DNA from 4 places in the Pseudomonas sp. NPDC077451 genome. Region 4 is predicted to be linked to each of the others. Evidence: predicted binding sites of a transcription regulator. Region 4 holds the regulator's gene; each other region holds the start of a gene.
What was found. The regulator FliA, encoded in region 4, starts transcription of late flagellar genes. The targets are predictions, from matches to a motif close to CTAAAGTTTNNNNNNNNNNNGCCGNTAA.
Positions count from the first base shown of each region.

Region 1 (6,003 bases), on a different contig from region 4:
GTCAATGGTCAGCTTGCCGTTACGGTCGGCACTGATGCCGAACTCGATCAGGCTCTTGCCACCGAAATCGGCACGCAGCAGGCCATTCAGGCGGCTCTCGATGGAGCGCACGCTGGAATCGCCGGCCAGAGCGCCGCGTTTGGCACTGTCGCTGCCGCTGGCGGTGAGCGAGTCGAAACTCGTCATCAGCGCGTTAAAGGCATCGATGAAGGTCTGCGCCTTGGCCTGGGTGCCGGCCTTGTCCTGACCCACCGTGACAGTCAACGCGGTGTCAGTCGCCGTATGGGTCTTGCTCACGGTCAGGCTGACGCCATCGATGACGTCGGTGAAGGTGTTGCTGGCGCTGGTCAGCTCAATGCCGCCGGTGCCATAACTACCACCCAGACGCACCATGGCGTCTTGAGCAGTGGATAGCTGGGTCGTGGTTGCGGCAGCGTTGCCCGTCATGCTGAGACTGAACGCATTGGCGGCGCCGGTTTGCTCGCTGCTGACCACCAGGCTGACCGCGCCATCGCTGCGTACCAGCGTTGCTTGTACACCGAGCCCAGCATCGTTTATAGCCGTGGCAGCATCGCTCAGCGTGGCGTATTGGCTCAGGTCGAAGGCCTGGGCATTCAGCGTCAGGGTGCCGCTCAGGCTGCCATCGACCAGGCCCTGTACAGCGACCTGCTGCTTGGCGGCCAGGCGCTCGACGAAGAAGTCGTAGGTGCCGGCTTTTGCCGTGGTGCCCACGGTAGCGGTGGCGTACCCCTCCTGACTGAAGGTCGCACTGTTGGTCAGCATGCTCGACGTGCTGCTGTTGAGCTTGGTGATGGCGGACTTGAAAGTCGTCATCGACGTGCGCAGCGAGTTCAACGCGTCGCGCTGAGCTTTGTAGCGCGATTCGTTGCGGTTAAGCCGATCCAACGAACCCTGAACTTCGTAGGTGGCCAACTGCGTCGACATCTGTTGTACGTAATCGGAATTTATAGCCATCACCATCCCCTCTTGAAACAGGTAGAGCAAGTTGGATGCCAGTTCTCGAATACCCGTATTACGGGCGTTTCAGAGCCGGCCATGCAGAAAAAAGGCTTCCGCAACGCGACAAGACAAGGAAACGGGGAAGCACCGTTTCCGCCTCGGCCGATGGCGGAACATCTGTCTATAAAGGCGACGTGAAAGGCGAGGGAGTTAAAGCGGCAACCGAAAAGGATTAATCCTTATCAGCGCGAGCGACTCGACAAGCGTGGGTCGCTCCCAAAAGCGCCATGAAGTGGATTGAGCTGTGGAAGGCTTTGGCTCGAGACGAGCCTTTTGACCTGATGGCGCTCGCAGGCTTCGATCGCCAGCAAGCTGGCTCCTACCAAAAGCGTTGCGTGCAAATTGAGCGCATCACGACAGGCAGCCGCCGCCGCGATAGCGCGCTCCTGTAGGAGCCAGCTTGCTGGCGATCTGCAAGGCTAGAAGCGACTTCGAGCGCCACTGGATGCAGGACGGATGTTGTTTTCCCATCCAACATTCGCGGTGGATATGCGGGTGGGTTACCCCAACATGAGGCCAGCGCGGCGCGCTTGCTAACGGAAGGCGCAGGAAGCCGAACGTTGCGCCTCAGTAAGCCTGAGGCGAGTAGAGCCGAGCGTCCTGCCCACCGGCGAGCAGTTGCTGAAGGATGTCGTGGTGCATGGCGAGCAGCTTGCCGTTGTGCTCGTTGAACTGCTGGCACTGCACGGCGAGGTCACCGACCTGCCGCCAGTGCTGCTGAAGGGATTCGCCGCGCTCGCCGGTGCAGCTGGACAACAGCCGGCGCATGCCCACGCCGGAGGTTTCCAGCCGGAAAGCCGCCAGCACCTTGCTGCGACGCTGGGCACGCGCGGCAATGGCTTCGACGCGGACTGTGATTTGCATATTAATGCGGTCGATTTCCGGCACATCGCGTTCGAGCAGACGGCCGTAGAGTTCCTGCATCAGCTCGCGCAAGGCGAGGTAATCGCCGCAGTCCTGCTGGAGATCGTCATCGACGACTGCCAGCAGCTTTTCGCGCTGGCTCACGCATCGTTTCCGCGGTGATAGCTGAGCATGCTGCTGGCCAGTTCGCCCACATCGGTAGAGATCTCGCCGCGCTGCAGGGCTTGCTTGATGGCCGCTACGCGATCCAGATCGACCTCGGGCATGGCGCGCAGGGCATCCTGCATTTGCTCCAGCGGCAGGCTTGCAGCTGGACGTGCGGCCGCCTGGGCTGCAGGACGGGCGCTGGCCGGACGCGCCGCGGCGGTCTCGGTGGGCATTGCAATGGCGGGCTTGAACTGCCGGCTGATTTCCATGATTTCGTTCCAACTCGGTGGTTACTGCCTAACAAGCGACCGCTCGGGCGGAAACCTTAAATATTTTTTTGCTGGGGCTGACAGGCGGACCGTTTTCAGCCGGTCCTCCGGTGCGGTGTTCAAGCACACCCCCTCACCCCAGCCCTCTCCCCGCAAGCGGGGCGAGGGAGTCGGCCGTGCAAGTCATTGCCGGCATGCCCAGGGTGGCCTTTTCGTCGCCAGGCCATCCTTGAATCTTTTGGTTCTGCGCCATCAGGGAGAGGGATTTGGCCCTACGGGCCGTTGCCGACGTGCCCGGGTTGCCTTTGCGTAACCTTCGCCGGGGCCCTGCATCCAGCCCCCACCCGTCCACCGCGCCGTACACGCCCCCTCGCCCCTTTGGGGAGAGGGCTGGGGTGAGGGGCCGGGGCCAAGCAAACTTGTAGCCCAACCCCACCACCTAGGCAATCTGGTTACGCCACCAAGTCTGCGCGGCTAGGCCATCCTGAATCTTCTGTTCCTGCGCCATCAACAGTTGCTGCCACTGCTGCATCTTGGCCTCGATCACATGCTCGACCACCTTCTCGCTGCGCATGGCCTGCAGCAGCTCCTGCTGAATGCGCGTCAGCGCCTGCTCGGCCACCGCCAGTTCACGGCGCTGCAACTCGACCATCTTGTACAGCGTGGCCTTGTAGCGCTGCTGGTTGTCGCGCTGCAAGGGTGTGCTCATCGGCACGCTGAAGCCGCACAGACGGCTGAGGCCAGTGATGTTGTTGCGATAGCGCTGGCAGAGATTCTGCTGATACTGAACCTGCCCGAGCATCTGCTTGACCCGGTTGCCACGCAGGCTGGCCAGGCGCGTGAGCGTTTCGATCTGCTGCTTCATGGTTGTTTGATGATGCTCTGCAGGATGGTGAGACTGGTTTCCAGCTCCGCGGCTTCGCCCACTTCCTGGCGCAGGAAGCGCTCGATGGTGGGTGCCAGCTTCACGGCGCGGTCGGTTTTCAGGTCTGCGCCCGGGCTGTAACCGCCCAGCGGGATCAGTTCCTTGATCTTCTCGTAGGTGCTGTAGAACTCCTTGAGCTGGCGCGCCGCGCCGAGATGCGGCGGCTGACCGACCTGGCTCATGCAGCGGCTGACCGAGGCGCAGATGTCGATGGCCGGGTAATGGCCGGCGTCGGCCAACCGACGCGACAGAACGATGTGGCCGTCGAGAATCGCCCGCGCGCAATCGACGATCGGGTCCTGCTGGTCGTCGCCTTCGGCCAACACGGTGTACAGCGCACTGAGGCTGCCATTGTCGTTGGCACCATTGCCGGCGCTCTCCACCAGTTCCGGCAGCATGCCGAATACCGAAGGCGGATAGCCCTTGGTGGCCGGCGGTTCGCCCAGGGCCAGGGCGATTTCGCGCTGGGCCATCGCATAGCGGGTCAAGGAATCGACCAGCAACAGCACATCGTTGCCCTGGTCGCGGAAATACGCCGCGATGCTGTGGCACAGCTCGGTGGCCTTGAGGCGCATCAAGGGCGACTCGTTGGCTGGCGCGACGACGACCACGGCCTTCTTCAGGCCCTCCTCGCCCAGCGAATGCAGCAGAAACTCCTGCACCTCGCGACCCCGCTCGCCGATCAACCCGACTACTACCACGTCGGCCTTGGTCTGCCGGGTGATCATGCCCAGCAGCACGCTCTTGCCCACACCGGAACCGGCGAACAGGCCAACGCGCTGGCCCTTGCCGAGGGTAAGCATGGCATTGATCGCCCGCACGCCGACGTCCAGCGGTTCACTGACCGGCTTGCGCTTGAGCGGGTTGACCGATGGCAGCTCGGTGGGCAGTGGATCGCGTCCACTGAGCTTGCCCATCTCATCCAAGGGCTCGCCGAGGCCGTTGACCACACGCCCCAACCAGGATTCGTCGATATGTAGCTTGGCGTCATCCGGTGCCGGAAAAACACGCGAACCGGATGTCAGCCCAACCGGCTTCTTGAATGGCATCAGATAGGTGATATCGCGATTGAAGCCCACCACCTGCGCTTCGAGCATGCTGCCGTCGCCCTGTTCGACGAAGCAGCGCTGGCCGGTCATGCGCTGGCAGCCGAGGCTTTCCAAGAGCATGCCGGAGACGCGCACCAGCCGGCCGCTGACTTTCGCCAGCTGCACGGTATCCAGCGAGCGCAACGCCTCGTCGAGCCGGAAGCTCTCGCGCAGGGACATCTCAGGCTTCCGCCCGGATGTGTTCGCCCAGCGTGTCCATGCATGAATCCAGGCGCTGCTGGCAGCCGATATCGGCTTCGGCCTGCGCCGTGATCACGCGGCACTCGCCGAGCGCCAGTTTTTCATCTGGCACCAGACGCCAGGCTGTTGCGCGCTCCGGCGCCAGCTCCTTGATGCGGGTGCATTCCTCGGGGTTGAGCAGGATGCGTACGTCTTCCTGATCGCCCGGCATGGCGGCCAGGGCTTCCTCCGCCAGCGTCAGCAGCTGGGTCGGATGGAGGGTCAGCTCACAGCGAATCACCTGCTTGGAGACTTTCTGCACCAACTCCAGCAGTTGCTCGCGACGCGCCTGCTCGAACTCCTGACGGAAGCGCTCGAAGCGCTCGACCAGTTCATCCATGGGCCGGGCCGCTTCGTCGAATGCGCGACGTCCCTGGGCACGACCTTCTTCGCGGCCGATGGCCTTGCCGTCCTCGACACCGCGCTCGAACCCTTCGCGGTGCCCGGCCTCACGACCCTGCTCCAGGCCCTGCTCGTAGCCCTTGTCGATGCCTTCCTGAAAGCCATCGGCAACCGCGCGCTGTAAAGCGGCCGGATCACCGGCCATGCTGTCGGCCAGTTCGGCGGCGGTGCGCACGCGAGGCGGAAAGCGGAACGGGCGCCAGGAGCGGCCTTCACCCTTGATGATCTTGATGCTCATCGGCGCTTACTCGACGGTCTGTTCGCGGAACAGCTGAACCTGCAGATCGCCTTCGTTGGACATGTCGCGGACCACCGCCATGATGTCCTTGCGCACCTGCTCCACCCGCGACAGCGGCACCGGGCCCTGGCGACGGTTGATCGATTCCATCTGCTGCGCCTGCCGCTTGGGCATCGCACCCTGGATGGCCTTGACCAGCGCGGGTTCGGCGCCCTTGAGCGCGACCACCCACTCTTCTAGCGGGATCACTTCCAGCAGGGTCTGCAATACGTCCTGGTTCTGCCGCGAGAGGATGAAGAAGTCATACATCTCATCCTCGATCTTGCCCACCAGCTCTTCGTTGTGGGCGCGCAACAACTCGAACATCTGGTCACGGTTGCCCTTGAAGCGGTTCATGATGTCCGCCGCCTGCTTGACGCCGCGCACCTGCGAACCCTGATTCGAGAGCACCTGCAAGCTGCGATCGATGAGCTGTTCCAGCTCGGCGATCACGTCGCTGTTGACCTCGTTGAGGTTGGCGATGCGGTAGAGCAGCTCGTCCTGACGCTCGGCCGGCATGCACTCGAGCACGTCGGTGGCCATGCCCGGCGGCAGGAACGCGAGGAACACCGCCTGCATCTGCGCGTGCTCCTTGGCGATCAGCGCAGCGAACTGCTTGGGATCGAGCCACTCCATCTTGGCCATCTTGGCGCGGATCTCCTCGCCATAGATGGAGTCGAGCAGCGAACGGGTGATGTCGCCGCCCAGCGCCTTGCCAAGCATGCCGGACAGGTAGGTGCGCGAGGCGCCCTTGATGCTGCTTTGCTCCTT
Region 1 covers NZ_JBITVX010000004.1:169,737-175,739, reverse strand. The annotation lists gene fliD (flagellar filament capping protein FliD) at 1-975, opposite strand, end outside; gene ACIGHL_RS09150 (hypothetical protein) at 1,248-1,412, shown strand; gene flgN (flagellar protein FlgN) at 1,588-2,028, opposite strand; gene flgM (flagellar biosynthesis anti-sigma factor FlgM) at 2,025-2,300, opposite strand; gene ACIGHL_RS09135 (flagellar FliJ family protein) at 2,740-3,165, opposite strand; gene fliI (flagellar protein export ATPase FliI) at 3,162-4,493, opposite strand; gene fliH (flagellar assembly protein FliH) at 4,495-5,193, opposite strand; gene ACIGHL_RS09120 (FliG C-terminal domain-containing protein) at 5,200-6,003, opposite strand, start outside.
Region 1: the regulator FliA is predicted to act here: its motif matches at 2,333-2,360, upstream of flgM (flagellar biosynthesis anti-sigma factor FlgM).

Region 2 (6,003 bases), on a different contig from region 4:
CGTTGCAGTGTCGAAGCTGGAGAAGGGGTGGAATGGGTTGCGCTTAATATCGCAGCGGGCAATTGCTGCGTTCAGGAACCCGAGATCAAAGCTGCTGTTGTGGCCGACGAGAATGGCACGTTTGCAGCCGGCTGATTTCACCGCTTTGCGCACGCCGCGAATGATCTCATTCATCGCCTGTGATTCGGGAACGGCCATGCGCAGCGGGTGGTCGAGCTTGATGCCGGTGAACTCCAGCGCGGCTGCTTCGATGTTGGCGCCAGCGAAGGGTTCGACTCGGAAGAAGAGCGTGTCTTGCGGGTAGAGCAAACCCTGCTCGTCCATGCCGATGGTCACGGCAGCAATTTCCAGCAGCGCGTCGGTCGCGCAGTTGAATCCGCCGCACTCGACATCAACCACGACTGGCAGGAAGCCTCGAAAGCGTCTCGCCATCGGCGAGCGCGGCTTGCCTGGCTGGTTGCCTTCCAGCTCGTCGTCAAACTGATCGTCGCTCATGCGTTGGTCTCCAACCGCCATTGCAGGGTTTCGCCTGCACGTAGGGGCACGACGTTGTGCTCCCCGAACGGCAAGCTGGCCGGCACGCTCCAGGATTCACGTACCAGGGTGATCTGCTCGGTGTTGCGCGGCAAACCGTAGAAGTCGGCGCCGAAGTTGCTGGCAAAGGCCTCCAGGCGGTCAAGCGCGCCGCGCTGTTCGAACGCCTCAGCATAGAGCTCGATCGCAGCGAACGCCGTATAACAGCCGGCGCAACCGCAAGCGTTTTCCTTGGCGTGCTGGGCGTGCGGGGCCGAGTCAGTGCCGAGAAAGAACTTCGGATTGCCGCTGGTAGCCGCATCAAGCAGCGCTTCCTGATGGACGTTGCGCTTAAGGATTGGCAGGCAGAAGAAGTGCGGGCGAATTCCGCCCACCAGCATGTGGTTGCGGTTGTAGAGCAAATGGTGGGCGGTGATGGTGGCGCCGACGTTGCTGCTGGCAGCCTCGACGAACTGCACGGCATCCCGGGTGGTGATGTGCTCGAACACCACCTTGAGCGTGGGGAAGCGCTCGGTGACTCGGCTAAGCTGTTCGTCGATGAAGTATTTTTCACGATCGAAGATATCGATTTCTGAACGCGTCACTTCGCCATGCACCAGCAGCGGCAAGCCGACCTCGGCCATCGTCTCGAGCACTGGAAATATGTTGTCGATGCGGGTGACGCCGGATGCAGAGTTGGTCGTGGCGCCGGCTGGATACAGCTTGGCGGCAAATACGTAGCCACAGGCCTTGGCGGCGCGCACGTCTTCGGGCTGCGTACCGTCAGTGAGGTAAAGCACCATCAAGGGCTCGAACGGGTTGCCGTCCGGTCGGGCGGCAAGAATGCGCTGGCGGTAGCTGTCCGCCTCTGCTGCATTGCGAATCGGCGGTACAAGGTTCGGCATGATGATCGCTCGTGCGAACTGGCGTGCGGCGTCCGCCACGGTGTGCGGCAGCGCTGCGCCGTCGCGCAGGTGAATGTGCCAATCGTCGGGGCGCAGTAGTGTCAGTCGGTCGGACATGCGGATTTCCAGGCGGTAAAACGTGCGGGAATGCTACCGGAAACGCGTGAAAAAATCGCCGCAGGCGGGTCTTCCGGTCGAAACGAGTAGCGAGGGCTGGCGCCAGCTAGGTATCGCAGCGTTCAAGTTTTCAAGGTGCGCACCGATACCTCAATTGAATGTTGTTTACCCTGGAGCCACACGTGCGCTTGCGCCTCCTTGTTCTTGCCTGCTTGTTGGCTTCCCCAGCCAATGCCCTCACGTTTCAGACTCGTCTGGAGCGAGCGCAGTGGCAGGTGGAAGGCGATCAGTTCGAGTGTCGGTTGATCCAGCCAGTCGCAGGCTTTGGTGCAGGTGAATTCGTACGGCGAGCGGGCGAGCAGCCTACTTTTCGCTTGCAGTCACCTGATCGCTGGCTGGGCAATGGTTCGGCCACGCTGCTTGCGGCAGCTGCGCCCTGGCAGCCTAGTCGCGGTGATATCAATCTGGGCGTAGTTTCCGTAGCCGGCGGCGAGGTTCCATTCAACAGTACCTACCTGCAGGCCGATCGCCTGCTCAGTGGCCTCCTCGAAGGTCGCAGCCCGGTGGTGCGCCACCGCACGCGGCTTGGTGGCGAAGCGTTGGAGGTGCGGCTATTGCCTGTGCGATTCGGCAAAGCCTATGAAGATTTTCGCAGCTGCACGGCCAAATTGCTGCCGGTCAACTTCGAGCAGATTCGTACGTCGCAGGTTGGGTTTCCCGCCGGTGACGTCGTACTCGATGCGTTGGGCCAGGCCAAGCTCGATATCATCCTGCAATTTCTCAAGGCTGATCCCAGCGTCAACCGCATCCAGCTTGATGGTCACTCCGACAATAGCGGCAATAGACTGACCAATCGTGACCTGTCGCGTCGTCGCGCGCTTGCGGTCGAGGCGTATCTGACTGCCAACGGCGTGCCGAAAGAGCAAATCACGTTGCGCTTTCACGGCGAACGCTATCCCGTCGTGCCCAACAGCAGCGAGGCCAACCGGGCCAAGAATCGGCGTGTAACCCTGCGTTTGGAGCGCGAGCCGGCAACCACCACTGCCGCAGCAGAGGGCGGTACACCGTCGACCTGATGCCGAGGGGTCGCATGCGCCCCTGTAAAACAAACGTCGCGACCAGTAGAATCCCCGCTTTCCTTAAAATCCCGGGAGTGGATGGCAATGGCCGACGTAAAGAAGGTAGTCCTGGCGTATTCCGGTGGCCTGGACACCTCGGTGATCCTCAAGTGGCTGCAAGACACCTATAACTGCGAAGTGGTGACCTTTACCGCCGACCTCGGTCAGGGCGAGGAAGTCGAGCCAGCCCGTGCCAAGGCCAAGGCCATGGGCGTTAAGGAAATCTACATCGACGATTTGCGCGAAGAGTTCGTCCGCGACTTCGTCTTCCCGATGTTTCGCGCCAACACCGTTTACGAAGGCGAGTACCTGTTGGGTACATCCATCGCCCGTCCGCTGATCGCCAAACGCCTGATCGAGATCGCCAACGAGACCGGTGCTGACGCCATCTCTCATGGCGCCACCGGCAAGGGCAATGACCAGGTCCGTTTCGAGCTGGGCGCCTATGCGCTGAAGCCGGGCGTCAAGGTCATCGCCCCCTGGCGTGAATGGGACCTGCTCTCGCGCGAGAAGCTGATGGATTACGCAGCCAAGCACGAGATTCCGATCGAGCGCCATGGCAAAAAGAAATCGCCGTACTCGATGGACGCCAACCTGCTGCACATCTCCTACGAAGGTGGTGTGCTGGAAGACACCTGGACCGAGCACGAAGAGGACATGTGGCGCTGGACGCGTTCGCCTGAGACCGCACCGGATACCCCGACCTACATTGAACTGACCTACCGCAAGGGCGACATCGTTGCCATTGACGGTAAGGACATGACCCCGGCGGAAGTGCTGACCTATCTGAACAAGATCGGCGGCGAGAACGGCATCGGGCGTCTGGACATTGTCGAGAACCGCTATGTCGGTATGAAATCGCGCGGCTGCTACGAGACCCCGGGCGGAACCATCATGCTCAAGGGGCATCGTGCCATTGAGTCGATTACCCTCGACCGTGAAGTAGCCCACCTGAAAGACGAGCTGATGCCCAAGTATGCGAGCCTGATTTACAACGGCTACTGGTGGAGCCCTGAGCGCAGCATGCTGCAGCAGATGATCGACGCGTCGCAGGCCAACGTGAACGGTGTAGTGCGTCTGAAGCTCTATAAGGGCAACGTCATCGTCACCGGCCGCAAGTCGGACGACTCGCTGTTCGACGCCAACATCGCCACTTTTGAAGACGATGCGGGCGCCTACGATCAGGCCGACGCGGGTGGTTTCATCAAGCTCAACGCGCTGCGCATGCGCATCGCCGCGAACAAGGGCCGGACGCAGTTCTAACAGAAACTGCTACACAGCCCGACCATGACCCCGGCCACGAGCCGGGGTTATGCTTTTTGCACCGCTGAACAGGAGAGACATCATGAGACTGCTGCATACCATGCTGCGAGTCGGCGATATGGAGCGATCCATCGCCTTCTACACCGAAGTGCTGGGCATGACCCTGCTGCGACGCAAGGATTATCCGGAAGGCAAGTTCACCCTGGCGTTCGTCGGCTATGGCGACGAAGCGCATAACAGCGTGCTGGAGCTGACCCACAACTGGGACGTTGATAAATATGACCTGGGCGACGGTTACGGCCATATCGCGCTGGAGGTTGAAGACGTGTACAAGGCCTGCGAGGATATTCGCAGCCGAGGCGGCAAGATCACCCGTGAGCCGGGGCCAATGAAGCATGGCACCAGCATTCTTGCGTTTATCGAGGATCCGGACGGCTACAAGGTCGAGCTACTCTCTCCGTCGCGCCGGGACTAGCAGCGACGCCACAAAAAAAGCCCCAACCACGGGGCTTGTTTATTTAAAGATCGAAGTCGAACTCGTTGAGTTGCTTCTGCAGTCGGCGCTCTTCGAGCAGGTTGTCGATGATCCGGCGCTTGGTCAGGTTGGTCTTGGCGACTTCGACTGGCGCCTCTGCACCATCGTCTTCGTCATCCGCGACGAAGTCATCTTCGATCTGGATCTCTTCTTTCTCGGACACTTGTATCACTCCACGGCTTGGGCGCGCTGTTGGCGCACCTTATAGCGACAAAAGAGGAGGCCGTAAAAAAGATTTTTTCAATCGTGCGATAGGTTTTCCCATTGGCCGCTCAATCGTCCGACGTTTTGTGCTTGTACTCGCAGAGGTCCTCGATCCGGCAGCTGCCACATTGTGGCTTGCGCGCCTTGCAGACGTAGCGTCCGTGCAGGATCAGCCAGTGATGGGCGTCGAGCAGATAATCCTTCGGCACGAATTTGACCAGCTTGCGCTCGACCTCCAGCACGTTTTTGCCCGGGGCGATATTTGTGCGGTTGGCGACGCGAAAAATGTGGGTGTCGACCGCCATGGTGAACTGGCGAAACGCAGTATTGAGCACGACATTGGCCGTCTTGCGCCCGACACCCGGTAGCGCCTCGAGGGCCTCGCGATTGTCCGGAACCCGGCTGTCGTGTTGCTCAATGAGGATGCGGCAGGTCTCGAGTACGTTCTTCGCTTTGCTCGGGTATAGACCGATGGTCTTGATATAGCTGCACAGACCTTCATAGCCAAGCCCATAGATAGCTTCGGGGGTGTTGGCGACCGGGTAGAGCTTCGCTGTTGCTTTGTTAACGCCGACATCAGTGGCCTGCGCCGAAAGAATCACAGCTATCAACAGCTCGAACGGCGTGCTGTAGGCGAGCTCGGTCTTTGGCTCCGGATTGTCTTCATGAAACCGGCGAAAGATCTCCAGGCGTTTGGCGGCATTCATTACATCAACCCATCCAGCATCATTCGATCACTCCAGTGACACGAACGCGGCGGCTCTGAACAGGCGCATCTGGCTGCGTCGCCCTTGCGCGCTCGGTGAAATGCTCGTCGATACGATTTTTCAGGGCGATCAGCAGGCCGAGCACGATGAAGGCGCCGGGGGGAAGGATGGCCAATAGGAAGCCCTTGTAGTCACTGATCAGCGTCAATTGCCAGTCAGCTGCAATTGGGCCGAACAATAGCTGCATGTTGGCGAACACCGCGCCGGTGCCCACCAGCTCGCGTAGGCCGCCGAGGGCCACCAGCACCAGCGCAAACCCGAGCCCCATCAGCAACCCGTCAAAGCCTGCAATCAGTGGGTTGTGCTTGGCGGCAAAACCGTCGGCACGGCCGAGAATGACGCAGTTTGTCGTAATCAGCGGGATGAAGATGCCCAGTATCTGATAAAGCTCGTAGGTGTAGGCCTGCATGAGCAGCTCGATACAGGTCGTCAATGCCGCGATGATCATCACGAAGGCGGGCAGCCGCACCGCGGTGTTGACTACGCCACGTACCAGCGATACGCCGACGTTCGAGCAGATCAACACCAGGGCAGTGGCGAGCCCGAGCCCGAGCGCATTGACCGCCGAGTTGCTCACGCCG
Region 2 covers NZ_JBITVX010000015.1:45,680-51,682, reverse strand. The annotation lists gene rnt (ribonuclease T) at 1-495, opposite strand, end outside; gene pyrC (dihydroorotase) at 492-1,535, opposite strand; gene ACIGHL_RS19270 (flagellar protein MotY) at 1,718-2,611, shown strand; gene ACIGHL_RS19265 (argininosuccinate synthase) at 2,699-3,916, shown strand; gene gloA (lactoylglutathione lyase) at 3,999-4,391, shown strand; gene ACIGHL_RS19255 (PA3496 family putative envelope integrity protein) at 4,435-4,614, opposite strand; gene nth (endonuclease III) at 4,724-5,362, opposite strand; gene ACIGHL_RS19245 (electron transport complex subunit E) at 5,382-6,003, opposite strand, start outside.
Region 2: the regulator FliA is predicted to act here: its motif matches at 1,657-1,684, upstream of ACIGHL_RS19270 (flagellar protein MotY).

Region 3 (6,003 bases), 110 kb from region 4:
GCTCAGTGTGGCGCGATAGGCGTTTCGCCTTTGGTGGTAAAGAATTTCGTCTGGCAGGTGAGCCCAATAGCAGCGCGCATCGTCCAGTTCGCCAAGATGCACTGGATGTGGATTATTCCAAGCGATTCGCACGCCCTCGTAAAAGCCTTCTATTTGGAAAGCTTCTCCTGACGCCATTAGTCGCTCACCATCGCTAGGTATCAGCTCGTCTAACGCAAGCCAGCCCTTTTCGCGGTTTATCTCTACCAGGTAAGTCTGGTACCGCTGAGCGCGCTCGGCAAAACGGACCTGCAGTGGGATATGGTTATCCAGCAGGGGGCGTAAATTTGCCTGAATTTCGACTGGAGTCTTGAGTATCTGAGGGGGCTGAGGGCCTTCTCCCTCAGCGAAAGGACTAGACACTTGGCGTTGCTCTCCGGCATGTAACGACGACAGACCAATGATAGCACTTTGATGCTATACGGCTGCGGATGGTTCAGGCCTGGCTGAGCGGGCGATGATGAGTGCTTTTGGCGGCAGCTCCCCGGCGATCATAAACGTCCGGGGTCTGGGACGTGCCTTGCAGTATTTGCAGCATGGTCCCTACGGCGCTCTGGTTGGCCCGGATAAGCTTGCCATTGCGTTCATTGGCTTTGCGGCAGTCCTCAAGGATGATCTCCAGCTGTTCTGCCTGGGCAAGGATCTCGCCGCCTATCTCCGAAGCTGCGGCAAACTGTGCCAAGCCGTTGCGGTCGGCGCTCAGCTGTGCCCTAGCTAATGCCTGGCTGCGTAGCGTGCCGTGTTGGCCCAAAAGTGCCAGCAGTGCCTGTTTTTGCGTGAGCAGCTGCTCCAGCCCACCGAGATTACGCTCAGAGAGGGCCAGATATTCCGCGTCGGTGAGCTCGCGTAGCGTTCTGGCGGTGTCGATATCGTTGGTCAGCTGCTGGAGCAATTCGGAATCTAGCATAGTGGCCTCTGTTGCACTCACGCCCGCTCGCATTGGTGTCAGGCTCAGCGCTGGCTTTCGAACGACAGTAGCTTCGATGCCACTCGCTGGCTGTCCACCTGATAGCTACCATCGGCGATTGCCTGCTTGATCTGAGCAACACGCTCTTGATCAACGGCGGGCTGCTGGTTCAACTTCTCGGTGGTCTGCTGAAGGCGCTGGGCTTCGGGGCTCAGCTGAACGCTCTCCCCCGATACCGGGCTGTTGCCGGTGGTCTTTGCTTCGTCAGTAGAGGGCTGCTGAGCCGTTGGTCGCTCAGTGTTCTGGACGTTGCTGCTACGCCCATTGCTGGTTGAATTGACGGCACTGTTAGGCCGATTGAAATCGATAACCATGATCGAAACCTCGAATAAGTCAGGACGCTTGCCTGCTTTTCGGCAAATCCAAATAAAACTTTAGTCTTTTTTCATACGGGCGGCTGGCGTAGCGGCGCCCGCCTTCACATTGCGACTTCTACTTGCCCGGGACCAACGACGCGGGCTTTGATGGTCCGTCCGGAGCGCTGGTTTTTGACTCTGATCTGAGAGCCAAGCGCGCCGTCGGACAGCGCCTCGCCAGGCATTCTTACATTTATCGTAGAGTTTTTCGCGCTGATTACCACCTGGTCGCCTTTTCGGACTATTTCAGCTGGTGATAAGTAGGTTGGAGGTAGCACCTGGTCGGGGAGGGCGCTACGGGTAATCTTATTGCCCAGCACTTGGTCGAACGAGGTCAGATAGCCTTGATTGAGCAGGCTGACGTCGCGCTCGGCAAGGGTAACATCGGCTAGCTCTACGACACTCTCTCGGGCCAGGGGCCGTCTGGCTACGATTACTTCCCGGAACAAATGGACCTGTGCAGGGACGAAAACGGACCAGGGCGAAGTAGCTTCACAGCTAACTCGCACGGTAATGCGACCAACGGGTTGTGCCGGGCTTTCGAGTCTGGTCGTCAATCCTTGATCGCAGGCCGCTAGCCGTAGGCGCGGGTCCAGCCTGTTCAGCTCGATCTCGTAGCGCGCCTGGATTTGACTACGCTGTAAATAGTCAGTTACTTCCCGCTCAAGAAAAGCGCGGGTCGCGTCGATAAGCTGTTCAGGTCGCGTAAAGCTTGCTGAGTCAGCCAGCTGGCTCAGCGCGCACAGAGTCGCCAACAGAAACGTTTGGAAAAGCGTCTTGCACGGATGCCGGAAAAAAGTCGTCTGTTTGCTCATGTGTTGGTTGAAGCAAGGGACGTGCCGTTTGTTGACCGTTCAGAAACTGACTGGGCAGGCGAGACAGGTATTTTGCAAATCGGTGTTGGCATGCATGCCACTTCAGCGCCAGATAGTCTGAGCTACAGATGTCTGCCCGCCCATCTCACACGCAAGAGGAACTGGCATGGCCGGTGTATTGGATTCGGTTAACCAGCGTACGCAGCTGGTGGGACAGAACCGTTTGGAGCTGCTGTTGTTCAGACTGGACGGCAAGCAGCTTTATGGCATCAACGTGTTCAAGGTCAAAGAGGTGCTGCAGTGCCCTCGGCTCACGGTCATGCCTCGGTCGAGCCCGGTGGTGAGAGGGGTGGCGAACATTCGGGGAAGCACGCTTTCTATCCTCGATTTGTCCGCTGCTACCGGAAAGCCAGTGCTACAGGATTTGCCGAATAGTTTTGCCATCATTGTCGAATACAACACCAAGGTGCTTGGTTTCTTGGTCCGCTCGGTGGAGCGGATAGTCAACATGAACTGGGAAGATATTCTTCCGCCCCCTAAGGGTGTTGGGCACGACCATTATTTGACGGCCGTGACTCATGTAGATCAACAGATGGTGGAAATCATCGACGTTGAAAAGATACTCGCCGAAGTGGCGCCGGTGTCCGAAGTGCTCTCGGTCAGCATTGCGGACGAGGCAACCAGTAACAAGGCGTCAACCAGTCGGGTACTGATTGTCGATGACTCGTCTGTGGCGCGTAAGCAGATCATGCGTTGTCTGCAGAATCTGGGAATCGAGGTCGTTGCGCACAATGATGGGCGGCAGGCGCTCACCTATCTGCGAAAGCTTGTAGCTGAGGGCAAGAAGCCGTCTGACGAATTCATAATGATGATTTCCGATATCGAAATGCCAGAAATGGATGGTTACACCCTGACGACGGAGGTTCGTCAGGATCCGGCTATGCGTGATATGCATATTCTGCTGCATACTTCGCTTTCCGGTGTGTTCAACCAGAGCATGGTCAAGCGGGTCGGAGCGGACGATTTTCTCGCCAAGTTTCAGGCAGATGATCTGGCCAATCGAGTGATAGAGCGGATCCGGACTACGGATAAGAATTGAGGCGTCGTCCTCTTAATATGACTGGTGGGCATTATTAGTGTCAGGTGATCCGGATTTCGATCAGTTCCGAATATTCCTCGAGAAGACGTGCGGCATTCTGCTGGGCAGCAACAAGCAGTACCTGGTGTCCAGCAGGTTGAACAAGCTTATGGAGCAGCAAGGGCTCAAAACGCTTGGCGATTTGGTCAGGAAGATTCAGGCCCAGCCGCGTAGCGGCCTGCGCGAGCAGGTCGTGGACGCCATGACAACCAACGAGACGCTCTGGTTTCGTGACACCTATCCTTTTGAGGTGATGAAAAACCGCGTTCTGCCTGAGCTGCTGAAAAACGCGCCGGGACAGCGTTTGCGTATCTGGTCGGCCGCTTGTTCATCAGGGCAAGAGCCTTACTCGCTGTCGATGACCATCGACGAGTACGAGCGCAGTAGTCCTAGCCACCCGAAAACGGCAGTTCAGATCGTGGCTACTGAATTGTCAGGCGCCATGCTTGCTGCATCGAAGGCAGCCGAATATGACAGTCTCGCTATCGCTCGAGGTTTATCCAGTGAGCGGCTGCAGCGTCATTTCGAGGTGAAAAGCCCGGGTCGTTGGGTGGTTAAGCCGGCAATTCGTAGTCGTGTTGAGTTTCGGGTGCAGAACCTGCTCGACAGCTATGCCGTGCTCGGCAAGTTCGATGTGGTGTTCTGCCGCAACGTGCTCATTTATTTTTCCGCTGATGTAAAGAAAGACATCCTCAAACGAATCCACGCGACGTTGAAGCCAGGCGGATACCTCTTTCTGGGAGCATCCGAAGCGCTGAACGGTCTTCCTGAGCTGTATCAGATGGTGCAATGCAGCCCGGGCATCATCTACAAAGCAAAGTAATGGTTGGTTCTTAGCAAAGGCGGCAGGAATCTGTCGCTATCGGCTGGATGAGCGGCAAAAACATAGGTCACGCTTTGCCGCTTTTGACGCCTAGTCCAATCCACTCTTCAAAAAAGCTTATAAATCAGTCAGTTGCCGAAATGGCATGGGCTTTGCTGTGTGTTTGCTAAGCAGACTTGTACCCGGCAAAGGGCTAGATCATGAGCATCAGTTTCGACAAGGCACTCGGTATCCATGAGAAGGCGCTCGGTTTTCGCGCTCAGCGTGCCGAGGTGCTTGCCAACAACATCGCCAACGCTGACACCCCCAACTACAAGGCGCGTGATCTGGAATTCAGCTCAGTGCTTGCTGCGCAAAACAGCAAGAACCAGGGCGGATTCGGTGTGGCGGTGACTAGCAGCAAGCATATTGCCGCCGAAGGCATGGAGATTGCCGATCCCGGCTTGCGTTTCCGCACGCCGGCACACGCGTCGCTCGATCAAAACACTGTTGATGCCCAGGTTGAGCAAGCGGCCTATGCCGAGAATGCTATCGACTTTCAGGCGAGTTTCACCTTGCTCAACAGTAAATTTCGGGGGCTCATGAGCGCCCTGCGCGGCGAATAAAAGGAGCAAAACCATGTCCCTCAGCAGTGTATTCAGCATCGCCGGCAGCGGCATGAGTGCCCAGAGCACTCGTCTCAACACCATTTCCAGCAACATTGCTAACGCCGAAACGGTGTCGTCTAGCGTCGACCAGACTTATCGCGCGCGTCACCCCGTGTTCGCAACCATGCTGCAGCAGGCCGACGGGTCGCCGAACGGGTCGTTATTCGCTGAGCAGGACCAGGCGGGGGCCGGCGTCCAGGTGCTGGGAGTGGTGGAAGACCAGAGCGAACTGCAAGCCCGGTACGAGCCCAACCATCCGGCGGCGAATGCCGAAGGCTACGTGTATTACCCGAACGTCAATGTCGTTGAAGAAATGGCCGACATGATTTCTGCCAGCCGGTCGTTTCAAACCAATGCTGAGCTGATGAATACAGCCAAGACCATGTTGCAGAAAGTTCTGACCCTAGGCCAGTAACCACTACGAGATATAGCCATGAGCACGACAGGCGGCGTCAGCGGTACCGGCTCGGTACTTGACCAATACCAGATCAAAGATCGCGAAGTTAAAAGCAACGACCTCGGCAAAAACGAGTTTCTCGAATTGCTGGTTACTCAGTTGAACAACCAGAACCCGCTGGAGCCGCAAGAGAACGGTGAGTTCATCGCGCAGCTGGCACAGTTCAGCACCGTTGAAGGTGTGGAAAAACTGAACTCAAGCATGGAAACCATGCTGTCCGGGTATCAGTCATCCCAAGCGCTGCAAGCATCTTCACTCGTCGGCCGCAAAGTAATCGTGCCGACTGACAAGGCGGTGGTTGATACCAGCGAGACATTCAAGGCCAGCATCGTGCTTCCGACGACCAGCAGCAACGTGGCGGTCAACGTCTATGACAGCGCCGGTACGGTAGTGAATCGGATCAACATGGGTCAGCAGGAAGCTGGCAATGTTTCGTTTATGTGGGATGGCAAAGACTCGAGCGGCAAAACCTTGCCGCCGGGTACCTATCGATTCGAAGCACAAGCCACTTATCAAGGCGAGACGAAGGGGTTGTACACCTTGCTTCCTGCCAACGTAGACAGCGTCACTCTCGGACAAAACGGCGGTGAGCTTCAGCTCAATCTGGCCGGTGTCGGCAGCATCGGGCTATCTCAAGTCCAGGTTATCGGTCAGTAACTACCGGCGCGCCCGGTAACAGGAGCAATTCATGTCGTTCAATATCGGCCTTAGCGGCATGCGTGCCGCCAGCAAAGACCTCAATGTCACGGGTAACAACATTG
Region 3 covers NZ_JBITVX010000001.1:497,753-503,755, forward strand. The annotation lists gene ACIGHL_RS02380 (flagellar brake protein) at 1-402, opposite strand, end outside; gene ACIGHL_RS02385 (flagella synthesis protein FlgN) at 476-946, opposite strand; gene flgM (flagellar biosynthesis anti-sigma factor FlgM) at 991-1,320, opposite strand; gene flgA (flagellar basal body P-ring formation chaperone FlgA) at 1,425-2,177, opposite strand; gene ACIGHL_RS02400 (chemotaxis protein CheV) at 2,344-3,276, shown strand; gene ACIGHL_RS02405 (CheR family methyltransferase) at 3,314-4,138, shown strand; gene flgB (flagellar basal body rod protein FlgB) at 4,339-4,743, shown strand; gene flgC (flagellar basal body rod protein FlgC) at 4,757-5,200, shown strand; gene flgD (flagellar hook assembly protein FlgD) at 5,219-5,899, shown strand; gene ACIGHL_RS02425 (flagellar hook protein FlgE) at 5,931-6,003, shown strand, end outside.
Region 3: the regulator FliA is predicted to act here: its motif matches at 1,357-1,384, upstream of flgM (flagellar biosynthesis anti-sigma factor FlgM).

Region 4 (6,003 bases):
TCGATCAAGGTCAGCAAGGTCGAGCCGCTGGAAGAGGGCGGCGTCATTGCCCTGGTCGGCCCGGCCGGTGCCGGCAAGACCACTACGCTGGCCAAGCTCGCGGCGCGTTACGTGCTCAAGCACGGCCCGCAGAGCATCGCTTTGGCGAGCATGGATAACTACCGCATCGGTGCTCAGGAACAGCTGAAAACCCTGGGAAGGATTCTCGACGTTCCGGTCATTCAGCTGGACCCCAGCCAGCCCTTGAGCAAAACCTTGGCGCCGCTAGCCCGTAAGCGCCTGATCCTTGTCGACACCGCCGGCCTGCCAGCGGGTGACTCGATGATGAAGGTGCAACTCGAGGCCCTGGCGGACCGCGGCATCAAAGCGAAGAATTACCTGGTCCTGCCTGCAACCAGCCAGAGTCAGGTGCTCAAGGCCACCTGGCACAACTACCGTCGTTGCGGGCTGGCTGGCTGCATTCTGACTAAACTGGATGAAGCCGGGAGCTTGGGTGACGTACTTGGTCTTATCATCAGTCAGCACCTGCCCATCGCTTACCTCGCTGATGGGCCGCGCATTCCTGATGACCTGCATCTGCCACGCAGTCACCAGTTGGTCAGCCGCGCGGTGAGCCTGCAATCGGAAGAGGCTCCTAGCGAGGAAACCATGGCTGACATGTTCTCCGATCTGTACAACGGTTCTAGGAAGGTCGGATGAACGCAATGCTCCGAGAGACACACAAAGAAGACGCGTTCCCGCTGAACGCATCGATGGCCCAAGGGCTCCAGCAAGAGATAGGCGTGTGAAAATGGGTATGCATCCCGTACAGGTTATTGCAGTGACCGGCGGCAAGGGTGGCGTCGGCAAGACCAACGTGTCGGTCAATCTGGCCTTGGCGCTGGCCGATCTCGGGCGTCGAGTGGTATTGCTCGACGCTGACCTTGGTCTGGCTAACGTCGACGTGTTGCTCGGCCTGACGACAAAACGCACCCTGGCCGATGTCATTTCCGGTGAATGCGACCTGCGCGATGTGCTGATTCAGGGGCCGGGCGGCATACGTGTTGTTCCGGCCGCTTCCGGCACTCAGAGCATGGTGCAGCTGTCGACGCTTCAACATTCTGGCCTCATCCAGGCTTTCAGCGACATCGGCGATGATATCGATGTGCTGATCATCGACACCGCCGCTGGCATTGGTGACGGTGTGGTGAGCTTTGTTCGCGCCGCGCAGGAAGTGTTGCTGGTGGTCACCGACGAGCCCACGTCAATCACCGATGCCTATGCGCTGATCAAACTGCTCAATCGTGACTACGGCATCAGCCGCTTCCGGGTCTTGGCCAACATGGCCCATGCGCCGCAGGAAGGGCGCAACCTGTTTGCCAAGCTGACCAAGGTGACTGAGCGCTTCCTCGACGTGGCGCTGCAGTACGTCGGCGCCATCCCGTATGACGAAGCGGTGCGCAAGGCTGTGCAGAAGCAGCGCGCCGTTTATGAGGCCTACCCGCGCGCAAAGTGCTCGCTGGCGTTCAGGGCTATCGCGCAGAAGGTGGACACTTGGCCGTTGCCGGCAACGCCACGCGGTCATCTGGAGTTCTTTGTGGAGCGCCTGGTCAGGCCCGCCGCAGAGCCTAACGAACAATAGCGGCTGGATTCGGTATGTATTACAGCAAAGCTCAGGCTAAAGACTCGCAATATCAACTCATCGATCAGTACGCACCGCTGGTCAAGCGCATTGCCTATCACCTCCTGGCGCGTTTGCCAGCGAGCGTGCAGGTCGACGACCTGATGCAGGCCGGCATGATCGGCTTGCTGGAGGCGTCAAAAAAATATGACGCCGGAAAAGGGGCGAGTTTCGAGACCTACGCCGGTATTCGCATCCGCGGCGCCATGCTCGACGAGGTGCGCAAAGGTGACTGGGCGCCGCGTTCGGTACACCGAAACTCGCGCATGGTCAGTGAGGCAATTCGGGCAATTGAGGCTAGAACAGGACGCGACGCTAAAGATCAGGACGTTGCGGCCGAACTTAAATTGAGTCTCGATGAGTACTACGGCATTCTGGGCGACACCCTGGGCAGCCGCCTGTTCAGCTTCGATGATCTGCTTCAGGAAGGCGAGCACGGGGAGTTCGAGGAGGATGCAGCCAGCACCCATCCGGAACCGTCCCGCGATCTTGAAGACGAGCGTTTCCAACAGGCGTTGGCCGAGGCCATCAGTAACCTGCCCGAACGTGAAAAGTTGGTGCTTTCGCTGTATTACGACGAAGAGTTGAACTTGAAGGAAATCGGTCAGGTACTGGGCGTCAGTGAATCACGGGTGAGCCAGTTGCACAGTCAGTGCGCGGCCCGTCTGCGGGCTCGTCTTGGCGAGTGGCGCGCGCGTTAACGACCGGTTTGCGACAAAAGCATTAGAGACCGCTTACGAGCTTCATTCATGAGGCTCGCAAACAGACCGTGAGCAGGTCTCGATTCGGGATTTACGGAGGTGTACTTGGACAAGAACATGAAAATCCTCATCGTCGACGACTTTTCGACCATGAGACGGATCATCAAGAACCTCTTGCGCGATCTGGGTTTTACCAACACTGCCGAGGCAGATGACGGCACCACTGCGCTGCCGATGCTCAAGAGCGGAAGTTTCGATTTCCTCGTCACCGACTGGAATATGCCCGGCATGAGCGGCATCGATTTGCTGCGCGCGGTGCGTGCCGATGAGCGCTTGAAGCATCTGCCGGTATTGATGGTGACCGCCGAGGCGAAGCGCGACCAGATCATCGAGGCCGCGCAAGCGGGCGTAAACGGTTACGTGGTCAAGCCATTCACGGCTCAAGTGCTCAAAGAGAAGATCGAAAAGATCTTCGAGCGCGTCAACGGCTGAAGCAGTAACGCCGCGAGGGCACTATGACGCAAGCAGACCAAACCCTGGCAGAGTTCGAAGCAACTCTGAAGGCTCACGCACCCCAATTGATTGAAAGTCTGCAACAGGGTCGTTTCGACGAAGCGACGCAGATGTTCAATGAGCTCAATCAGGCGCGCAATCACGGGATCTACCTGGAAGTTGGCAAGCTCACCCGGGAGCTGCACAACGCCATCGTAAAGCTCGAGATGGATACCTGTGCCACCGGGGGGGATCCGTCACCGATCACCGATGCGACTGATCGGCTGTCGTACGTGGTGGAGATGACCGAGAAAGCGGCCAACCGCACCATGGACCTGGTTGAAGAATCGGCGCCCTTGGTCAATTACGTGAGTTACGAGGCGCAGAGCCTCACTGCTGATTGGCAGCGTTTCATGCGGCGCGATATGAACGCTGAACAGTTCCGTGAGCTGGTCAAGCGCATCGACCAGTTTCTCCAGCGCAGCATGAACGATGGCAGTCAGCTGTCGCAGAACCTTAGCGAAATCATGCTGGCTCAGGATTTCCAAGACCTTACCGGTCAGGTGATCAAAAGAGTGACCCGGCTCATTACCGAACTCGAAAGTAACCTGCTTAATCTGGTGCTGATGGCCGGCCAGGTTGACCGCGTGGCGGGCATCCAGCACGACCGCGACGCGATGCGCGCCGAGCAGGAAATGAAAAAACAAGAAAAACTGCCTTCCAATGGTGAAGGTCCGCAGATGCATGCCGATATACGTGAAGACGTCGTATCCGGGCAGGACGACGTTGATGATCTGCTTTCGAGCCTGGGCTTTTAGGGGAAGTTAAATATGAGCTTCGACGCCGATGAAGAAATCCTCCAGGATTTCCTGGTAGAGGCCGGCGAGATTCTCGAACTATTGTCAGAGCAGCTGGTGGAGCTGGAAAGCAGCCCCGATGACACAGCCTTGCTCAATGCGATTTTTCGCGGTTTCCATACGGTAAAAGGCGGTGCCGGGTTTCTCCAGCTGCATGAGTTGGTGGAGTGCTGCCACATCGCTGAAAACGTCTTCGACATCCTGCGCAAGGGTGAGCGTCGCGTCGACTCGGAATTGATGGATGTCGTGCTGCAGGCCTTGGACTCCGTCAATGAAATGTTTAGCCAGGTGCGCGAGCGGACCGAAGTAACCCCGGCGACGCCCGAGCTGCTGGCAGCGCTGGCCCGTTTGGCCGAGCCGGCCGGAGCGCAGGAGCCCATAGTCGAAGCGTCTGTCGAGACTGAGCCTGAGTCTGAGCCCGCTACGACCGCCGACAGCGAGTTCGAGCAGTTTCTTGGCGCGCTGGACGAATCTGCCGAGGCACCTTCTTCAAGCGCCCCAGATGAAATTACCGACGAGGAGTTCGAATCGCTGCTCGATCAGCTCCATGGAAAGGGTCATTTCGCGACGGAGCAGCAACCGACTCCGGTCGCTCCTGCTGCTGCGGTGGCGGGACAGTCTGCCAGCGACGAGATTACCGACGACGAATTCGAGGCATTGCTCGATCAACTGCATGGCAAAGGCCAGTTCGCCGAACCGGCTGCCGCTGCACCTGCTGCCCCTGCCGGGTCCGTTGACAAGCCTGCCGCGGCGGGTGGCAATGACATCAGCGACGACGAATTCGAAGCGCTGCTGGACCAGCTGCATGGTAAGGGCAAGTTTGAACCTGATGCTGCCGCGCCAGTCGCGGCTGCAGCTGTGCCTGCCACCAAGCCCGCACCGGCTGCCGCGCCTGCCGAGAAAAAGGCTGCACCAGCGAAACCGGCAGCAAATGCCGTAGCGAGCAAGGCTGCTGCCCCGGCGAAAGCAGAGCTAGCATCCAAGTCTGCTGCAGCTCTGGAGAAGCCCGCGAGCGAGGCTGAGACGACTGTTCGAGTCGATACCGCGCGGCTCGATGAAATCATGAACATGGTGGGTGAACTGGTACTGGTGCGTAACCGCTTGGTGCGCCTGGGGTCCAACAGCGCCGACGAGGCCATGGCCAAGGCCGTGTCCAACCTCGATGTGGTGACCGCTGACCTGCAGAGCGCGGTGATGAAAACACGCATGCAACCGATCAAGAAGGTGTTCGGTCGCTTCCCGCGTCTTGTTCGCGATCTGGCTCGCAGCCTCAAGAAAGAAATCAATCTGGAACTGGTCGGCGAAGAAACCGACCTGGACAAGAATCTCGTCGAAGCCTTGGCTGATCCGCTGGTGCACTTGGTGCGCAACGCGGTGGATCACGGCATCGAGACACCGGAAGAGCGCGAAGCTGCAGGCAAGCCGCGTACCGGCAAGGTCGTACTCTCCGCAGAACAGGAAGGCGACCACATCCTGTTGCTGATCACCGATGATGGCAAAGGCATGGATGCAGACGTTCTGCGCGCCAAGGCGGTGGAGAAGGGCTTGCTCGATAAGGACGCAGCCGATCGCCTGAGCGATCTGGAATCCTACAATCTGATCTTTGCGCCGGGCTTCTCGACCAAGACGGAGATCTCCGACGTTTCCGGCCGCGGCGTTGGCATGGACGTGGTCAAGACCAAGATTTCGCAGCTCAACGGCACGGTCAACGTCTTCTCCAACAAAGGCCAGGGCTCGCGCGTTGTAATCAAAGTGCCCCTGACGCTGGCGATCATGCCAACCCTGATGGTGATGCTGGGTAACCAGGCATTCGCTTTCCCGCTGGTAAGTGTTAACGAGATCTTCCACCTCGACCTGTCCCGTACCAACGTGGTTGATGGTCAGGAAGTGGTGATCGTTCGCGACAAGGCGCTGCCATTGTTCTATCTCAAGCGCTGGCTGGTGCGCGGTGCCGAGCTCGAAGAGCAGCGCGAAGGGCACGTGGTGATCCTCAACGTCGGCAACCAGAGTATCGGCTTCGTCGTCGATCAGCTGGTGGGGCAGGAAGAGGTGGTGATCAAGCCGTTGGGCAAGATGCTGCAGGGCACTCCGGGAATGTCCGGTGCGACTATCACTGGCGATGGTCGTATCGCCTTGATCCTGGATGTCCCGAGCATGCTTAAGCGTTACGCACGCCGGATCTGATCAGTAGGCAGCGGTTTTTCACGGACCGCTGCCGCTAGGAGTTGTTTTATGGCAGTCAAGGTCCTGGTGGTGGACGATTCCGGCTTTTTCCGCCGCCGTGTATCGGAGA
Region 4 covers NZ_JBITVX010000001.1:389,224-395,226, forward strand. The annotation lists gene flhF (flagellar biosynthesis GTPase FlhF) at 1-699, shown strand, start outside; gene fleN (flagellar synthesis regulator FleN) at 791-1,621, shown strand; gene fliA (RNA polymerase sigma factor FliA) at 1,636-2,361, shown strand; gene ACIGHL_RS01760 (chemotaxis response regulator CheY) at 2,479-2,853, shown strand; gene ACIGHL_RS01765 (protein phosphatase CheZ) at 2,877-3,671, shown strand; gene ACIGHL_RS01770 (chemotaxis protein CheA) at 3,684-5,894, shown strand; gene ACIGHL_RS01775 (protein-glutamate methylesterase/protein-glutamine glutaminase) at 5,943-6,003, shown strand, end outside.